One region of the Tardiphaga sp. GW821-FHT12E02 genome, then DNA from elsewhere that is predicted to be linked to it. Evidence: riboswitches for the same ligand, from Rfam matches in the RefSeq annotation. Region 1 holds a riboswitch; each other region holds the start of a gene.
The links. A riboswitch is a leader RNA that binds a small molecule or an ion and turns the genes downstream of it on or off. The one in region 1 is predicted to bind cobalamin.
Positions count from the first base shown of each region.

Region 2: linked by a shared signal. The riboswitch ahead of AC1RQ5_RS01930 (TonB-dependent receptor) and the one ahead of AC1RQ5_RS23225 (TonB-dependent receptor plug domain-containing protein) in region 1 are both predicted to bind cobalamin.
Region 3: linked by a shared signal. The riboswitch ahead of AC1RQ5_RS08130 (ribonucleoside-diphosphate reductase subunit alpha) and the one ahead of AC1RQ5_RS23225 (TonB-dependent receptor plug domain-containing protein) in region 1 are both predicted to bind cobalamin.

Region 1 is NZ_JBXAQK010000001.1:4,898,146-4,902,301, forward strand. It holds gene AC1RQ5_RS23215 (O-acetylhomoserine aminocarboxypropyltransferase) at 1-41, shown strand, start outside; gene AC1RQ5_RS23220 (alpha/beta fold hydrolase) at 46-828, shown strand; cobalamin riboswitch at 959-1,156, shown strand; gene AC1RQ5_RS23225 (TonB-dependent receptor plug domain-containing protein) at 1,189-3,138, shown strand; gene AC1RQ5_RS23230 (FecCD family ABC transporter permease) at 3,132-4,156, shown strand, end outside; gene AC1RQ5_RS23235 (ABC transporter ATP-binding protein) at 4,154-4,156, shown strand, end outside.
Region 2 is NZ_JBXAQK010000001.1:402,513-406,668, reverse strand. It holds gene AC1RQ5_RS01930 (TonB-dependent receptor) at 1-1,887, opposite strand, end outside; cobalamin riboswitch at 1,995-2,214, opposite strand; gene AC1RQ5_RS01925 (TonB-dependent receptor) at 2,408-4,156, opposite strand, start outside.
Region 3 is NZ_JBXAQK010000001.1:1,721,254-1,725,409, reverse strand. It holds gene AC1RQ5_RS08130 (ribonucleoside-diphosphate reductase subunit alpha) at 1-1,062, opposite strand, end outside; cobalamin riboswitch at 1,181-1,401, opposite strand; gene AC1RQ5_RS08125 (glycosyltransferase family 87 protein) at 1,451-2,695, opposite strand; gene ftsH (ATP-dependent zinc metalloprotease FtsH) at 2,901-4,156, opposite strand, start outside.

The DNA of each region.
Region 1 (4,156 bases):
ACGATCTCGCGCAGGCGCTGCGCTTCTCGCAGAAGGGCTGAGCCGATGCAGATCACGGTCAATGGACACGACACCTTTGTCGCCAATGGCGGCCGCACCTTCGATCCGTCATTGCCCGTCGTCGTGCTGCTGCACGGCGCCGGCTTCGACAGCTCCACCTGGGCGCTGCATACGCGCTGGTTTGCGCATCATGGCTATGCGGTGCTCGCGCCCGATCTTCCCGGCCATGGCCGCAGCGGTGGCGACGCACTCACAACCATCGGCGATCTCGCCGACTGGACTGCCGCGCTGATCATCGCAGCAGGCGCAAAGCAGGCACGCCTCATCGGCCACTCCATGGGCTCGCTGATCGCGCTGGAGACCGCCGCGCGCCATCCCGACAAGGTCACGCGCCTCGACCTGCTCGGTACGGCGGCAACGATGACGGTCGGTCCCGATCTGCTGAAAGACGCCGAAGCCAACGAACATTCGGCCATCGACATGGTCTCGATCTGGGGTCTCGGCATGCGCGCCGAACTCGGCGGCAGTCTCGCGCCGGGTCTGTGGATGCATACCGGCGCGCAGCGCGTGCTGGAGGCGACGAAGCCCGGCGTGCTGCATGCCGATCTCAACGCCTGCAACGCGTATCAAGGCGCCCTCGCCGCAGCGGCGCAGATCAAGGTTCCCGTCACGCTCATCCTCGGCGAACGGGACATGATGACCCCGGCGAAATCCGGCAAAGCGCTGGCGGCAGCAATCACCGACGCGCGCACGGTGATTCTTCCCGCCACCGGCCACATGATGATGGTCGAGCGTCCCGACGAGGTTCTCGCCGCACTCAGCAGCTAGAACCAAAGCCGTCATTGCGAGCGCAGCGAAGCAATCCAGTTCTTCCTTCGCGTGGTTTCTGGATTGCTTCGTCGCTGTCGCTCCTCGCAATGACGAGCATATGCCTGTTGCGCAGCGCGACGCTCTGTGCGAGTTAGGTTCCGTCATCGGTGCCTCCGCGAGGAGGTGAAACGGGAATGCGGTGTGGGGGAGAACTCCCCCTGATGCCGCGGCTGCCCCCGCAACTGTAAGCAGTTGGTCCGGATCCTTGAAGCCACTGAGCATGCTCGGGAAGGCGGATCCGGAAAGCACTGCGAGCCAGGAGACCGGCCGGAGACATGACTGAACACGTTCGACGGTGGGTCGACGGCAAGGAATCTCATGTCTATCCGTATGGTCGCTGCGACTGGCGCAGCGATTCTGGCTGTGTCTGCACATCAGGCACAGGCGCAATCCAGTCCTCAGGAACTCTCAGAAGTCGTCGTCACCGCAAGCCGTGCGCCGGAGCCGCTGAGCGCAACCGGCAGCGCCATCAGCGTTGTTTCAGGCGAGACCATCGCGACATCCAATCCCGGCTCGCTGGTCGATGCGCTGCGCAGCGTGCCTGGCATCGACATCTCTGAAAATGGCGGCCCCGGCGGCACGGCGAATGTGCGCATGCGCGGCGCCAATACCGGCCAGACGCTGGTGATGATCGACGGCATCCGCGTCAACGATCCCACGGCGGCGTCCGGCGATTTTGAATTTGCCATGTTCGCGCCCTCGGCCATCGATCGCATCGAGGTGCTCCGCGGCCCGCAAAGCGCGCTCTATGGCTCCGACGCCATGGGCGGCGTGATCAATATCATCACCAAGAAAGGCTCGGGCCCCGCGCAGTTCAATGTCCGCACCGAAGCCGGCAGCTATGGCACCGTGGTGACGCAAGGCTCGCTGGTCGGCACCAATGGTCCGTGGTCCTATGCCTTCACCGGCGGCGGCCAGCACTCCAACGGTTTTTCACGTTACGGCTATCGCATCCCGGCACTCGAGGCGCGCTTCCCGAATCTCGAACGCGACGGTTTCGACCGCGTCGGCGGCAGCGCGCGCATCGGCTATGACGCCGGCGAAGGCATTCGACTCGAAGCCGGCACCGTGCAGTCCTTCACGCGCGCAGCCTATGACGCAGCGAGCGGCACGTTCCCGGATACGCCGGCATCGGCCGATCGCCTGCTGCAGACCATCTATGGCCGCGTCGGCATCGACTCCTTCGGCGGCATTCTCACGCATAACGTGACGGTGTCGAACACCCATACCGAACGCTCGTTCACCGACTACACCTATCGCACCAATATGCTGCCGCAGAACACGACGGTGAAGACGTCGGATTATTGGGGCAACAGCCTCGGCGCGGAATATCAAGCCAATCTGAAGCTCGGTGGTTTCGGCACCTTGATTTACGGCGCCAAGACGCAGAGCGAGACGGCGCAGACCTTCTCCACCAATGTGCTGCCCATCGCCGGCCTGATGACGCCGCTGCTGGCGAAGCAGCAGGACACCAATTCAGCTTTCGCTTTGTGGTCACTGCCGATCGGCGAGCGTCTGAACATCACGCTGGGTGGCCGTGTCGATGACGTGGTCAATGTCGCGCGTTTCGAGACGTGGCGCGCAACGGCGGCCTACAACATCGCGGAGACCGGCACCAAACTGCGCGCCAGCGCCGGCACCGGCGCCAAGGCGCCGACCTTGTTCCAGCTCTACGACACCACCTATGGCAGCCTCAACCTGACGCCGGAAACCAGCTTCGGCTATGACGCTGGCATCGACCAGAGCCTGTTCGACGGCCGTGTCGTGCTCTCGGTGACGGGCTTTGCCAATGACTTCAGCAACCTCATCAACTTCGTCAGCGATGCCTCGCGTCCGCTCGGCTACTACACCAATGTCGCCCGTGCCGAGACCAGCGGCCTTGAAGTCGGCGCCAATATCGATGTGATTCCAGGCCTCGTGAAGATCAATGCGGCCTATACCTATCTGCATGCGGTCGATCTCACCACCGGCCTGACCCTGGCACGTCGCCCGCAGAACCTGGCGCGTTTCGCGGTCACCATCACGCCGAATGATCGCTGGCTGATCGAGCCCCGCATCACGACGGTGTCGAAGCGCTACAGTGCCGCCAACGAGACCAATGTCGTCGATGCCTATACCCGCGTCGATCTCTATAGCGAATACAGGCTCGACGCGAACTGGAAGGTGTTCGCCCGCGGCGAAAACATCCTCAATGAGCGCTACCAGGAGGTGCTGAACTTCGGTACGACTGGCCCGGCACTCTATGCAGGATTCAACGCCACATGGTGACCGGACAGTCAGCAGCAAGACGAACGATGATCGCCACCGCGGCACTTGCCGCGCTGGTGGTTGTGCTGCTGCTGGCGTCGCTCGGTACCGGCCCTGTTCGCCTGCCGCCGCTGACGGTGCTCGACGCGCTGTTCGGCGGCGGCACCGATGTGCATCAGATCATCGTCCGGGAGATCCGATTGCCGCGCGCGATCCTCGCGCTTGCCATCGGTGCCATTCTCGGCCTGTCCGGTGCCGCGCTGCAAGGCCTCCTGCGCAATCCGCTCGCCTCACCATCGCTGTTCGGCGCACCGCAATCGGCGGCCTTCGGCGCCGTGCTGATGATCTCGCTCGGTCTCGCCGATGTCCGTTCATGGGCATTGCCCGTCGCGGGGATCACGATGGCCTTCGCATCGGTCTTCGTGCTGCTCACCATCGCCGGCCGCAATGCCGGACTGCTCCTGCTGATCCTCGCGGGCCTCGCCATTTCGAGTCTGGCCGGTGCCGCGACGGCGCTGGTGATGAACCTGTCGCCAAATCCCTTTGCCGCGCTTGAGATCGCGTTCTGGCTGCTTGGTTCACTGGAAGACCGCAGCTTCCGCCATGTGACGCTGGCGCTGCCGTTCATCATGGCCGGCGCAGTGATCCTGATGAGCCAGCGCTCCGCCTTCCGCGCTCTCAGCCTCGGCGAGGAGACTGCGCAGAGCCTCGGCGTGAATGTTGCGCGCCTGCGGCTTCTCGTCATTATCGGTGTCGCCCTGGGCGTTGGCGGTGCTGTCGCCGTGGCCGGCACCATCGGCTTTATCGGTCTGATCGCACCGCATCTGATGCGCCCGATCATCGGCCATGATCCGGCACGCCTGTTGATCCCGAGCGCACTCACCGGCGCAGCCCTGCTGCTCGCAGCCGATATCGCGGTGCGCATCATTCCGTCCACCACCGACATCAAGGTCGGCGTGCTCACCTCGATCATCGGCGTGCCGTTCTTTCTCTATCTGATCATGCGCGAACGCCGCGCACTCGGCGGAGGCATCGCATG
Region 2 (4,156 bases), 4.5 Mb from region 1:
ATCGATGCGCCAGCCGTAATCGAGCACGAGACCGATCGAGGCTTCGACGCCGCGCGAGGATTGCTGGCCGACTTGCTGAACGATCCCGCCGCTGCCGGGGACAACTGCGAGCAGATTGTTTTTCACGATCTCATAGCCGGCGAGTGTCCATTCGCCGCGGCCGCCCCAGAAAGATTGCTTGACGCCGATCTCGGCCTGTTTGCCGATGGCGAGGTCGAATTTCGAATTGGCATTGCTGGCCGAGATCAGGCCGCCGATCGTATCCGCGGCGGTGGAATACTGACCGTAGAAAGCAAGATTCTGGATCGGCGTATAGACGGCGCCGACGCGCCATGAGGTGGCCGAATAATCCCGCGTATAGCTGTTGGCGGGATTGCGGAAGTCGGTCCGCGTCACGCTCGGCTGGTCCTGGCGGACGCCGGCGATCAGCGAGAATTGCTCGGTCACCGCCAGCCGGTTCTCGGCAAAGAACGCGTATTGATTGGCGGTCGCGCTGTAGCCCGGTCGCGTCGCATCGGGACTCTCGAAGACGCCCGGATTGAAATTGAACGGATCGACCGACGAGAAGCCGCCATAAGGCGAATTGTTGGTATGCTTGAAGTCGATGCGGTTGACGTCGAAGCCTGCGACAAACGTGTTCACCATGCCGAACAGATGGCCGGTGAAGGTGGCGTCCATACGGTCGCCGATCTGCTGCTGCTGGTGATAGATTTCGAGGTAGTCGCTGCGATCGATCTGGCCGGTGGCATTGTTGAAGCCGTAGATCTCGACTTCCTTCCAGTGCCGCTTCGCATACATGTAATAGAGCGTGTTGCGCAGCGTGATGCCGTCGGACACCTGCCATTCGGTCTTCACCTGGCTCCAGCTATCCTGATAACGAATGGTGCTGTCGCTGACATTGTAGTTCTTGAAGCGGGTCGCGGGATCGAGCTGGCCGTTGATCAGCGGCGTGCCGAAATATTTCGACGGATGCCGGTCGCCATAGTCGGTCGAGAGCGTCCAGGTGACGTCCTCGTTCTGCTTGATCTGGACGGCGGCATGCAGCGCGATGTTCGATTGGTTGTCGCGATCGACCCAGCCATCGGAGGCGTTGCCGGTGACGGCGATGCGATAAGCGACATCCTTGCTGATGGGGCCGCCGCTATCCAGCGCGATACGGCGGGTCATGTTGCTGTCGAGCGAGATCTCGGCCTGGTTGCGCGGCACCCAGAGCGGCAGTTTCGACACCACATTGATGGCGCCGCCAATGGCGCCTTCGCCATACATCACCGAGGCCGGGCCACGCAGCACTTCGATTTTCTCGGCGGTCCAGGTGTCGAACGGAAAATTGACGGTGCCGGCACCGACATAAAGACGAGTGCCGTCATAGAGCGATGTCACCGAGCCGCTGCCGGCAAAGCCGCGGGTCGAGAAGGCGATGCCGCCATTGCCGGGCTCGCCGATGGCGGTGATGCCGGTGGCATTCTGCGTGACGGCATCGACGACATTCTGCTGGCCGCGTTCGGCCATGGTCTCGGCCGAGATCACCTCGACGCTGGCCGGCGTCTGCAGGCGCGTGAGGCCGAGGCGGCTGCCGGTGGAGGTGGTGCCGGTGAGATTGAGCGTTGGTGCAGCGAAGACCGGGCCAGTCTGTGTTGCAACCGGCGCGGCCGTCGTTGCGGCGACATTGCGCTGCTGGCGCGAGCGCGCATTGCGCGTGGCGTTGCCTGATGTGGCGCGGCGTGCGCGTTGCGGCTGGGCGGTCGGCTGCACGACGACGGGGTCAAGTGTCTGGCTCTGCTGTGCCGTTTGCGACCAGCTTTCGGCAGGCCAGAGCAGGCAGGACAGCGCGACGGTTGAAAGAAGGAGATGGCGCCGGTCGGCCGTCAAGAGATGAGTGACGATCATGGTTCGAGACTCGCGATAACGTGGCACGTCACCGCAAACCAAGCCGCTCTGCATTCCTCACGAACGCAACTCGGCTTCCACCGGGGCACCCCGCCCAATGTGCTCGCGTGTGACCACGACTGACGGCAGGTCTCCTGGCTCGCGGGTCGGTGCCTGTCGCCGCCTTCCCAGGCGGAGAGCCCAGTGGCTGATGGCGAAGGCTCGCCGCTTACAGTTGCGGGGGCAGCCGCGGAATCGATGCGCTTGCCGAGTTTGCTGGACTCACAGAGCGCGTCTCACCGCATTCCCTTTTGGTCCCCGAAGGGCACCGTCGCGATCACGTTAGGGTGAAAGTTTGGAAGGAGTCAATTGGGAGGTGGGTTGTCTACCGCACTCGCACTGTCATCGCCCGGCTTGACCGGGCGATCCAGTAGACACGAGCTTTAGATATAAAGCTGTGAAGACAGTGTGTACTGGATCCCCGCTCCGCGCGCACCTTCGGTGCGCTAGGCGGGGATGACAATTAGAGTGTGTTGCTCCCTCAGAACTTCACATTCACCGCCATCTGCGCCGTGCGTGGCATGCCGAGGATCCACTGATTGGTGCCGCCACCGGTGGCGTAGATCTCGTCGAACAGATTGTAGACGCGCAGCGACACGGTGGTGTTCGCATCGGGCTTCCACTGCACGCCGGCATTGACGACGTTATAGGCCGAGCGAGCCAGCGTGTTGGCTGCATCCGCATAGGTCTTGCCGACGATCTGGATGCCGGCATTGGCCGACCAGTTCGGCGCGAAGTCCCATGTCGCCCAGATATTGGAGACGTTGAGCGGCACGTTGACCGGCACATTGCCGGCGAAATTGACGCCGCTGGCCTGCAGGAAGTCATCATACTTTGCCTGCAGGAATGTGGTGTTGGCATCGATGCGCCAGCCATAATCCAGCAACATGCCGACCGACGCCTCGATGCCGCGGGACGACTGCTGGCCGACCTGCAGGACCACGTTGAGGTTATTGGGATCGCGCGCCAGCAGATTGTTCTTCACGATCTCATAGCCGGCGAGCGTCCATTCCGCGCGGCCGTTAAACAGCGATTGCTTGACACCGAATTCGACCTGCCGGCCGGTGGCCAGGGTGAAGTTCGCGTTTGCTGCATTGAGCGCGAGAAGGCCGCTGGTGACGGGATCGACGGCGGTGGAATACTGGCCGTAGAAGGCGAGATCCTTGATCGGCGTGTAGACGGCGCCGACACGCCACGTGGTGTTCGAGAACGACTTGTCGAGGCTGTTGGCCGGATTGAAGAAGTCGGTGCGGGTGACGTTCGTCTCGTCCTGCCGGATGCCGCCGATCAGCGCCAGCTGCTCGGTGATGTTGAGCTTGTTCTCCGCGAAGAACGCATACTGGTTGGTGATGCTGCGATAGTCGACGACGGTCGGCGTATTGCTGAAATAGTTACCCGGGATCGGATTGAAAAGCGTGACTGTCGAGCTGCCGGTGGACGTCGATGACAGGAAATTCGCATCGCGGCCGAACTTGATGTGGTTGACATCGAAGCCGGTGACGAGCTGGTTTTCCAGGCCGAATACATGGCCGCGGAAGGTGGCGTCCATGCGGTCGCCGATCTGCTGCTGGGCCTGGTAGATTTCGGTGTTGTTGCCATTGCGGTTCACGAGGCCGGACGCCGGGCTGTAGACGTAGCTCTCCGCGTTACGCCAGTGGCGATGGACATCCATATAATACAGCACATTGCGCACGGTCACGCCGTCGGTGACGTTCCACTCGGTGCGGATCTGGTTGAGATTGTCCTTGTAGTGAACGATGCCGTTGCTGAAATTGTAGTTGTTGAAGCGCGTCGCTTCGAGAATGCGGCCATTGACCAGCGGCGTGCCCCAATAATTCTGCGGCTGCACGTCGGCATAGTCGCTGAGGAAGGTCCAGGTGAGGTCTTCAGTCTGCTTGACCTGAATGGCGGCATGCACGGAGACATTGGAATTGTTGCCGCGATCCATCCAGCCATCCGAGAGATTGCCGGTGGCGGTGACGCGATAGGCGACCTTGTCATTGATGGCGCCGCCGCTATCGACGGCGATGCGCTTGGTCATGTTGGTGTCGAGCGACATCTCGGCCTGGTTGACCGGCACCCAGGTCGGCAGTTTCGACACTACATTGATGGCGCCGCCGATGGCGCCCGAGCCGTACAGCACCGAGGCGGGGCCGCGCAGCACCTCGATGCGCTCGGCCGACCAGGTGTCATAAGGGAATGTCGCCGTGCCCTGGCCGACATAGAGCTG
Region 3 (4,156 bases), 3.2 Mb from region 1:
ATCGAAGGACGACAGCAGATTGTAGAATTCGATGGCGCGGTTTTCGCGGTCGATCTCGCGCAGCGCGAGGCCCATGGCGACGCGCATGAAGAAGGCCTGCGGCAGCTCGATGCGGTTGCCCTGTACGTGCAGGAAGTAGCGGTCATAGAGCGTCTGCAGACCGAGGAACTGGAACTGGAGATCGCGTTCCGGCTTCAATGCTGCGGCGATCTTCTTCAGATCGAAGCGTGCGAGTTCGGGATCGAGCAGTTCGGCTTCGATACCGACCTTCACATAGGCGCCGAAATAGTCCGCATAGCGCGACGCCATATCGGCCTGCGAGGCCGCGCTTGGCACGCCGTGCACGTAGGTCAGCACTTCCGTGCGCAGCTTGTCGAGCAGCAGGCGGGCGCTGACATAGGTGTAGTTCGGCTCCTGCTCCACCAGCGTGCGGGCGGCCATGATGCCGGCCAGCGCGAGTTCATCGAGCGTGATGCCGTCATAGAGATTGCGCTTGGTCTCTTCGAGCACGGGTGCTGCCTCGACGCCATCGAGGCCCGCGCAGGCTTCATTGACGATCAGCGCCAGGCGTGCGGCATCCAAAGGCACGCGCGTGCCGTTTGACAGCGTGACATGGAGCGCAGGCACGCTCGGCACGGCGGCGGGCTTGGCGGCAGCTTCTTCGGCGCGGCGGCGGGACCGCTCCTCACGATACAGCACATAAGCGCGCGCCACCTTGTGGTGCTCGCTGCGCATCAGCGCCAGTTCAACCTGATCCTGCACATCCTCGATATGGAAGGTACGGCCCTCGCCTATGCGGCGGGTCAGTGCGGCGAAAACCTCGCCGGTCAGCTGCTCGACGGCTTCGTGGACACGGCGCGAGGCCGCTGCCGTGTTGCCCTCGACGGCGAGAAACGCCTTGGTCATGGCCACCGAAATCTTGCCGGCATCGAAAGGCGACACCGTGCCATTGCGGCGGATCACCTGCATGGACGGCGCGTGCGCGGGCACGACATTCGATTCGGATGGGTGGGCGAGCACGGCATCATGGCCGTTGGAGAGAGCGTGGGACGTGGAAGGCATCGGCAGGACCCCGTGTGATGCATCAAGCTAAAGGGGGCTGGGGCCGAAGGTGCGAGCAACGATGCCGAGCGAACGCGCGGCAAAGCCTGCAAGCGACCGCTGGGACACCCCGCCCATGGACGTTTCTGGTGTCGCGGCAGGTCTCCTGACTCGCAGATCAAGCGCTTGTTTCCGCCTTCCCGGAGCGGTGAAGCTCCAGTGACGTCAATCGAAACAAACTCTCTGCTTACAGTTGCGGGGGCAGTGCCGGAATCAAGCGCAGTTACGCGCAGCTCTCACCGGCTTCCCTCTTAGCCACCAAATCTTGCGACATGGCGGACCGTGACGCCTACATTTGGTGTGACCCGCGGCAAAGTGTCAAGCGCGCTTTGCTGTTCCCGGCGAGAAATCAGATCAGGCTGTTAGTACCGTGGACAACTGCCGATGCGTCCGGCTGCGTGGCCGCAACGGACCTGGCGGGCCAGGACTCACGGATGCGAATGCCGATCAGGGCGGCGACCAGCAATGTGGCGCCGAATCCCGTCGGCACCGGCCCGATAAATTGGTAGCTGACCAGCATGACCGCTGCGAGACCGAGTGCCGGCAATTCGTGACCGAGAAAGCCCTCGGACAGTCCGACGCGAATGAGGAAGCCGACCGCGATCGCCAAGACCATCACGTCATAGAGGAACAGATAGGGCGTTGCGAGCAAGGCGCCAATGGCAAGCCCGGCGGCCTTCCATTCGTAGCGCGTGCGGCTACGCCACAGCCCGACGAGCGACACCGCGACAGCAGCCACGAGAATCCATTGCAGCGTCCAGGCCAGCGTCTCGCCGCCCTCGAAATAGCGGACGAGCGCAAAGATGCTCTGCATCTTGCCGAACGGTGCGCGACCTTCGACCAGGAACGCCTGCGAGAACATCGGCATCCATTTGAAGAAAGCGACCCAGCTTTCAGTGCCGAAGGCCAGCCATGAGGCGACAGCGAGCAGGATCGTCGTGACGGCAGCACTGGCAAAAGCGCGCCATTGCGCAGCAGCGATCAGGACCAGGGGAAACAGCACGCCATATTGCGGCTTGTAGCTGAGCAAGCCGAGGCAAATGCCGGCCAGGATCGGCCGTGTCGGCAGCAACACCAGCATGCCGCCAATCAGGGATGCGGTGAGAAAGCCGTTCTGTCCGACCAGCACATTGGTGAAGACGACCGGGAAAGCGAGCGCCAGGAGCATGCCGAACGGGCGCCCGACGATCGCGCGCATGGCGGCGAGATAAGGCACGACGCTGATACACGCCCAGCCTGCAAAGGCGACCGCATAAGGCAGCTTGGCAAGTAGCGCCGCGACGAACAGGAATGGCGGCGGATAGTGCCAGGCGAAATTGCCGGGATAGGTCTGGCCGAGCACGCCGACCTGCACCTGCTTCTGGATGTCCCAGTCATAGGCCGAGGCCGGATGGCCATCGAGCACAAGGCGGCCGGCGGACCAGACATTGATGAAGTCGGTGGGCACACCAAGGCCGTTGCCTTCGACAATCCAGCCATGGCCGTAATAGAGCGGGAAGAACGCGATCTGCAGGATCGCGAGGATGGCGCACACCATCACCAGCGCCGGTGGAATCGGGCCGCGATCAGAGGGCGTCAGATGTAACGGCGTCATGCGGTCCCCGCGACGGGTGAAGTTGCGAGGGACATTGCCGAGGGAAGTTTGAGGAAGGTTTAAGTGGGGAACGTAGGATGGGTTGAGCGAAGCCATACCCATCACCGCATGTGCTTGTGGTGATGGGTATCGCTTCGCTCAACCCATCCTACAGACAAAAAACGCGGCCTTTCGGCCGCGTTTTGCATGTCTGTTCGCTGCAAGCTTATGCCTGCGGCTGTGGCTCCAGGCCACCGTCCGGGCGCGGGCGCTGCTTGCCGGCGGGAGGCACGGCGGACGAACGCGGGGTGGAGGGCTCCAGCACCGACTCGCGATTCGGCTTCTTGCCGTCGAGCAGGTCCTTGATCTCGTCGCCGGACAGCGTCTCGAATTCGAGCAGGCCCTTGGACAGCGTTTCGAGATCCCCGCGCTTCTCGGTGAGAATGCGGGTCGCTTCCTTGTAGCCATCCTCGACGAGGCGACGGACTTCCTGGTCGATCTTCTGCGCGGTGGCTTCGGAGACGGCCTGGGTGCGGTTCATCTGCATGCCGAGGAACACCTCGTCATTGTTGTCGCCATAGGAGACCGTGCCGAGCTCCTCCGAGAGACCCCAGCGGGTCACCATCATGCGCGCCAGACGGGTCGCCTGATCGATATCCGACGAAGCGCCAGACGTGACCTTGTTGCGGCCGAAGATCAGTTCTTCAGCCACGCGACCGCCCATCATGATGGCGAGGCGCGAGGTCATCTGCTCCAGCGACATCGACATCTTGTCGCGTTCCGGCAGCTGCATCACCATGCCGAGCGCACGGCCGCGCGGGATGATGGTGGCCTTGTGGATCGGGTCGGTGGCGGGGACATTGAGGCCGACGATGGCGTGACCGCCCTCGTGATAGGCCGTCAGCATCTTCTCTTCCTCGGACATCACCAGCGACTTGCGCTCGGCACCCATCATCACCTTGTCCTTGGCCTCTTCGAACTCGCTCTGGGTCACCATGCGCTTGTTGCGGCGCGCGGCGGTCAGAGCGGCTTCGTTGACGAGGTTCATCAGGTCGGCGCCGGAGAAACCGGGGGTGCCGCGGGCGATGGTCTTGAGGTTGATATCCGGCGCCAGCGGCACCTTGCGGACATGGACCTTGAGGATCTGCTCGCGACCGACGACATCCGGATTCGGCACCACGACCTGACGGTCGAAGCGGCCCGGACGCAGCAATGCGGGATCCAGCACGTCGGGACGGTTGGTGGCGGCGATCAGGATCACGCCTTCATTCGCCTCGAAACCGTCCATCTCGACCAGCAGCTGGTTGAGGGTCTGTTCGCGCTCGTCATTGCCGCCGCCAAGACCGGCGCCGCGATGACGACCGACGGCGTCGATTTCGTCGATGAAGATGATGCAGGGCGCGTTCTTCTTGGCCTGCTCGAACATGTCGCGGACGCGGCTGGCGCCGACGCCGACGAACATTTCGACGAAGTCCGAACCCG